Regions from separate parts of the Superficieibacter sp. BNK-5 genome, predicted to be linked through region 1. Evidence: riboswitches for the same ligand, from Rfam matches in the RefSeq annotation. Region 1 holds a riboswitch; the other holds the start of a gene.

Region 1 (3,314 bases):
CTTAAGCTGGGTATTGCCCACCGCAATCGCTTTGCTCAGGCGCTGGCTTAAGAGCACCAGACCGAGACAGCAGATCATCTGGATTAGCGCCAGCATCGCCGCGCGGCCGGGATCGTAATCAAAATTAAGCGCCTGGTAGATTGCCAGTTCAATCGTTGTCGCCTGCGGACCGCCGCCGAGCGACAGTACCGTGGCGAAGCTGGCGAAGCAGAGCATAAAAATCAGCGCGGCGACGGGCGGGATCTGCCGACGCAGCCACGGCCATTCCACAAAGCGGAAGAAGTCATAGCCGCGCATCCCCAGCTGCGCCGCCAGCTGCCGCTGTTCACCGGGGATCTGCTCCAGCACCTGAAGCAGCAGGCGCGTCGCCATCGGCAGATTAAAAAAGATATGCGCCAGCAGGATACCCTGCAGACCATACGGGGAAAAGGTCCATTCCAGGCCGCAGAGCTGCGCCAGCGACGCCAGCCACCCCTGACGTCCATAGACGCTCAGAATGCCGAATACGCCCACCAGTACTGGCAGGATCAATGTCATCGCGCACAAGCGCAGCAGCATCAACCTGCCGGGAAAGCGGCGGCGGTAGAGGGAACGGGCAAGAAAAATGGCCGGACCTACCGACAGCAGCGCCGACAAAAACGCCTGCCAGAAGGAGAATCGCACCACATGCCATAGATAGCTGTCCTCAAGCAGAGTACGCCATGCCGCCTGCGGCGCGCTGGTCCATAGCGCCAGAAATGCGGCCAGCGCCACCGCCACCATGAGCGTGGCGGCGGCGAGGCCTGGTATCAGCCAGCCGGGAATTAACGGCTGACGGCGCGTTGCCATTCGCTAATCCACTGCGCGCGTTGCTGTGCGACATCATGCGAGGAAAACTGCAGCGTGGTTTTCGGTTTTGCCAGATCGGCAAAACCTGCCGGCAGCGTCACGTCAGTTACCGGATACATCCAGTTGCCGGTTGGAATGGCATTCTGGAACGCCGGGGAAACCATGAAGGTAAGGAATTTCTTCGCCAGTTCCGGTTGCTTGCTGGCCGCCGTGCGGGCCGCCACTTCAACCTGAAGATAGTGTCCTTCGGCAAAATCCGCGGCCGCGTACTGCGATTTTTTCTCTTCAATAATATGGTAGGCCGGAGAGGTGGTGTAGCTCAGTACCAGATCGCTTTCGCCTTTTAGGAACAGCCCGTAGGCTTCGCTCCACCCTTTAGTGACGGTAACGGTTTTTGCCGCCAGCTTCTGCCAGGCTTCCGGCGTTTTATCACCGTAGACTTTTTGCATCCACAGCAGCAGGCCCAGACCTGGTGTGCTGGTGCGTGGATCTTCATAAATCACTTTCCATTTCTGGTCGCTTTCCACCAGCTCCTTCAGGCTTTTCGGCGGATTTTTCAGCTTGTTTTTGTCATAGACAAACGCGAAGTAGCCGTAGTCGAACGGCACGAAGGTATCGTTGTCCCAGCCGCCCGGCACCTTAACCGCACTGGCCGGCACGTCGCTTTTCGCAAACAGCTTAGTTTGCGTGGCGGCTTCCAGCAGGTTGTTGTCCAGCCCCAGCACCACGTCGGCTTTGCTGTTTTTACCCTCCATACGCAGGCGGTTGAGCAGCGACACGCCGTCTTCCAGCGCCACGAATTTCAGCTCGCAGCCGCAGTCGGCTTCAAAGGCTTTTTTGACCACTGGCCCCGGTCCCCAGTCGGCGGAGAACGAGTCGTAGGTGTAGACGGTGAGTACCGGTTTGGCGAAGACAGGCGCGGCGACCAGCGCCAGCAGCGGCAGATATTTTTTTAACACTTTGCACCTCAGTAGATGGGTGGCAAAGGATTTTGAGCGGTAGCCTCAAATCCCTTCGCCGGCATTATCCGGATCAGGTTCGACGGGTATTTTCTCAGCTTTCATCAGCACCCCGTTGAGCACGTTAACAGTGTAATAATTTTGTCAGTTTTCTGAAAGCATTATGGCTCCGGCGGCGCAAACCAGGCGGATTTAAAGTCAAACCAGCCGAGAGTGTTCATCCGCAGACCGCGCATACTGCGCTGTCCTTGTAGTACCAGCCAGTGATGAATCAGCGGCACAATATTTTGATTCACCTGGAGCTGCTGGCTCCAGGTGGCCGGATTTAACTCGCCCGCCCGCCAGCGGCTGGCGTCTTCCTCCCAGTCAATCGGAATGCAGTGGCGGATCAGCGGCACGTCATAGAGATAGGCAAACAAGGAGAAATCGAGGGGGAGGGTGAAGTTAGCGCTGTTTAACCAGACGTCGCTGACCGCCTCGCCGCGATGCCACTCTTCATATTCCAGCTCCTGAATTTCCAGCTTTACCTGATGCTCCGCCAGCAGGGCCTTCATAATGCCGCCCATCATCCGGTGTTCAACGTGATCCTGATAATACGTCAGGGTGACGGTTTCCAGGCCGGCGGGTTTTTCACAGGCGCGGCTCTGCGAGTGATGCCAGCGCGGCAGCAAACCATAGGCCGGAAACCAGGTGCTCTGGTAATGTTCTCCCGCGTGATACAACATATTTGCTGGCTGAAAAAGGTAGCTCAGCCACTGGCGCACGGCCGGATTGCTGCCGCGCGGGCTGCGGGCATCAAAGAGCAGGTAATAACACCCTTCCTCAAGACGGCTTTCTACCGCTTTTTCACTCTGCGTGGTGCCCTGGAGCGTCAGCCCGCCATTTGGCTCCTCGCCGATTTCCGGTAGCACCCAGACGTTAACTTCATCAATGAGGGCTCGAAAACCAAAATAGTCGTCGAAGGCGTGGATCTTAAGCTGATTCTGGTTGTTACGCCCGACAGCATACGGGCCGGTACCGACAGGCAGGCTAGAGAAATTGCTCATCGTTTCCCATTCCCGCGGCAGGATCATTGCGGAAGTATGCCCCAGAAGCCAGGGCAGCCAGTCATCGGGCTGAGTGAGGTGTATATCTAACGTCCAGGCGGTAGGTGAATGGATGTTGACGATGTGCGAAAAGAGGGGCAGAGGATTAATCCGTTGCAGGGAGGTAATAATATCCTCCATGTCCAGCTCGCGGCCGTGGTGAAAATGGATCCCGGGGCGCACAAAAAAGCGCCAGTGCAGCGGCGTAATGCGCTGCCAGTGGTGGGCAATATCGGCTTCCAGTTCCCCATTTTCCTCATTTACCCGGGTCAGGGCATTAAAGATCTGCCTCGCCATATGGATTTCCGAGCGGCGCAGGGCGGTACCGGGCAGCAGGCTTTTCATCGGGCGGTAATACAGCACACGCAAAATATGTCGTCCCTGGCGAAAGCTGCGGCCTAAATGGGAGACCAGCATCTGACGCACCGTGGCTTTATCGCCC
Region 2 (3,314 bases), 1.3 Mb from region 1:
GTCGTACTCTGCCATAAACGCGGTCATCAGCGACTGGGGGAACGGCCACGGTTGGGAGGTGACATAGCGCAGATTTTTCACCGTAATGCCGCTCTCTTCCATTACCTCACGGGCCACGGTCTGCTCAAGGGTCTCGCCGACTTCAGTGAAGCCTGCCAGCACGGTATACACACCGTTACGATGGCGGGTATGTTGTGCCAACAAGATCGAGTCGCCGCGGCGGATGGCGACGATAATGCACGGCGCAATTTGCGGGTAGTAACGCTCGCGACAGTGGCTGCAGAGCATCGCCCATTCAGTCTTGCTCGGATGCATAGTATGGCCGCAGTAACCGCAGAATTTATGCGAGCGATAGAATTCGGCAAGCTGAACGCCACGCCCGGCAAGCTGGAATAATCCGGCATCCTGGGTAATGACCTGGCGCACCGATCCCATCTCCCGGTGACGCTGTTGCTGCACTAACCAGACGGGTTCGCCTTCCCATTCGCCGATGTGGAGTGCGCGCTGCCCCACAAGATCAAAATTTACCGCCTCGCCATGTGGTAATTCCCCAGCGGGCAGCCATAATTTTTGTTCATGGCTGACTATCCACCAGCCGCGATCGGACTTCTCAATAATACGGACCATAATCACTTGCACAACCTTAGTTTCACTGGCATGTTGATAACAATATTTTTACATTTTTAGTGAACAATTTTTCTAATCTACATTTTACGGGGTCATTTATGCTAAACCACCTGGAAAGACTGACAGAGCGCGTTGGAGGAAGTAATGAGCTTGTCGATCGCTGGCTACAGGTGCGCAAGCAGCTGCTGGTGGCTTACTACAATCTTGTTGGCCTCAAGCCGGGTAAAGAATCAGTCACCCAGCTTGACGAAAAAGCCCTTGATAACTTTTGCCATAGCCTGGTTGAGTACCTTTCTGCCGGTCATTTCAGTATTTATGAACGCATTACCAGCGAAATGGAAGGGGCAAGTCCACTTATCGCCGCGACTAAACTTTATCCGCTGCTGGAAGCCAATACTCAGGATATTATGGCTTATTACGATTCCAGCCTGGAAAATGCCATCGACCATGATAATTATCTCGAATTCCAGCAGGCGCTTTCCGGTATCGGCGAGTCGCTGGCCGCACGCTTTACGCTGGAAGACAATTTGATTCAGCTTGCTTTTGAAAACAATCTCAAAGATAGCGCCAATGACGAAGCTAACGTTGCGCGCCCGGCTTGAGTTCTTAACGATTAGCGCGTAATTTATTCACATTGCCCCTCTGCGGAGGGGTTACATCTTGTCGGAGTGCCATGTGTGAAAGCACAGGCTGAGACCGTTAATTCGGGATCCGCGGAACCTGATCAGGCTAATACCTGCGAAGGGAACAAGAGTAATTCTGCTTTTGACCTGCCGTTACGGGCACGTCCATCCATTACTCCATCCGTCGTCTGACAAGCCACGTCCTTACTTTTGGAATGAGCTATGTCTGAACCTAAAATGACCCGCCGCGAACAACGCGAGCACGCACAACGTTTTATCGACACGCTGGAAGGCACCGCTTTCCCCAACTCAAAACGTATCTACATTACCGGCTCACGGCCGGGTATCCGCATTCCGATGCGTGAGATCCAACTGAGTCCGACGCTTATCGGTGGCAGTAAAGAGAATCCGCAGTTTGAAGATAACGAAGCGGTGCCGGTGTATGACACGTCCGGTCCGTATGGCGATCCTGCGGTCAAAATCAACGTCCAGCAGGGTCTGGCGAAGCTTCGTCAACCGTGGATTGACGCGCGCAACGACAGCGAAGCGTTGCCTGAGCGCAGTTCAGCGTATACCAAAGAACGTCTGGCGGATGATGGCCTGGACGACCTGCGATTTACCGGCCTGCTGACGCCGAAGCGGGCGAAAAGCGGTAAACGCGTGACGCAGTTGCACTATGCGCGTAATGGCATCGTGACGCCGGAGATGGAATTTATCGCCATCCGGGAAAACATGGGCCGCGAGCGTATCCGTAGTGAAGTGCTGCGCCAGCAGCATCCGGGCCAGGGTTTTGGCGCACGTCTGCCGGAAAATATTACCCCGGAGTTTGTGCGCGATGAAGTCGCCGCCGGGCGCGCCATTATTCCCGCCAATATTAACCATCCTGAATCCGAACCGATGATCATCGGCCGCAACTTCCTGGTCAAAGTAAACGCCAATATCGGCAACTCGGCGGTCACCTCATCCATCGAAGAAGAGGTAGAAAAGCTGGTATGGTCTACCCGCTGGGGGGCGGACACGGTGATGGATCTCTCCACCGGACGCTACATTCACGAAACCCGCGAGTGGATCCTGCGCAATAGCCCGGTGCCCATCGGCACGGTGCCGATCTATCAGGCGCTGGAGAAAGTGAATGGGATCGCTGAAGATCTGACCTGGGAAGCCTTCCGCGATACGCTGCTGGAACAGGCGGAACAGGGCGTGGACTACTTTACCATCCACGCGGGCGTGCTGCTGCGCTACGTGCCGATGACCGCCAGACGTCTGACGGGGATCGTCTCGCGCGGCGGCTCGATTATGGCGAAATGGTGCCTCTCCCATCACAAAGAAAACTTCCTCTACGAACGCTTCCGTGAGATCTGCGAAATCTGCGCCGCCTACGACGTCTCGCTCTCCCTCGGTGACGGCCTGCGTCCCGGCTCGATTCAGGATGCCAACGACGAAGCCCAGTTTGCCGAACTGCATACGCTGGGTGAATTAACCAAAATCGCCTGGGAATATGACGTACAGGTGATGATCGAAGGCCCCGGCCACGTGCCGATGCAAATGATCCGCCGCAACATGACCGAAGAACTGGAGCACTGCCACGAAGCGCCGTTCTATACGCTGGGGCCGTTGACTACCGATATCGCGCCGGGCTACGACCACTTCACTTCAGGCATCGGTGCGGCAATGATCGGCTGGTTTGGTTGCGCGATGCTCTGCTACGTCACGCCGAAAGAGCACCTCGGCCTGCCGAATAAAGAAGACGTCAAACAGGGGCTGATTACCTACAAAATCGCCGCTCACGCCGCCGACCTGGCGAAGGGCCATCCGGGCGCGCAAATTCGCGATAACGCCATGTCGAAAGCGCGCTTCGAATTCCGCTGGGAAGATCAGTTTAACCTGGCCCTAGACCCGTTCACCGCCCGCGCGTATCACGATGAAACCCTGCCGCAGGAATCCGGCAAAGTGGCGCACTTCTGCTCCATGTGCGGGCCGAAATTTTGCTCGATGAAAATCAGCCAGGAAGTGCGCGATTTCGCGGCGAAGCAGGAAGTGGAGTCCGGGATGGCGGACATGTCC

The links. Region 1 has a riboswitch for thiamine pyrophosphate ahead of thiB (thiamine ABC transporter substrate binding subunit). Riboswitches for the same ligand answer to the same signal wherever they lie in the genome.
Region 2: linked by a shared signal. The riboswitch ahead of thiC (phosphomethylpyrimidine synthase ThiC) and the one ahead of thiB (thiamine ABC transporter substrate binding subunit) in region 1 are both predicted to bind thiamine pyrophosphate.

Annotation. Positions count from the first base shown of each region.
Region 1 covers NZ_CP179893.1:2,264,391-2,267,704, forward strand. The annotation lists gene thiP (thiamine/thiamine pyrophosphate ABC transporter permease ThiP) at 1-828, opposite strand, end outside; gene thiB (thiamine ABC transporter substrate binding subunit) at 804-1,787, opposite strand; TPP riboswitch at 1,820-1,912, opposite strand; gene sgrR (HTH-type transcriptional regulator SgrR) at 1,949-3,314, opposite strand, start outside.
Region 2 covers NZ_CP179893.1:977,480-980,793, forward strand. The annotation lists gene nudC (NAD(+) diphosphatase) at 1-627, opposite strand, end outside; gene rsd (sigma D regulator) at 726-1,229, shown strand; TPP riboswitch at 1,282-1,391, shown strand; gene thiC (phosphomethylpyrimidine synthase ThiC) at 1,473-3,314, shown strand, end outside.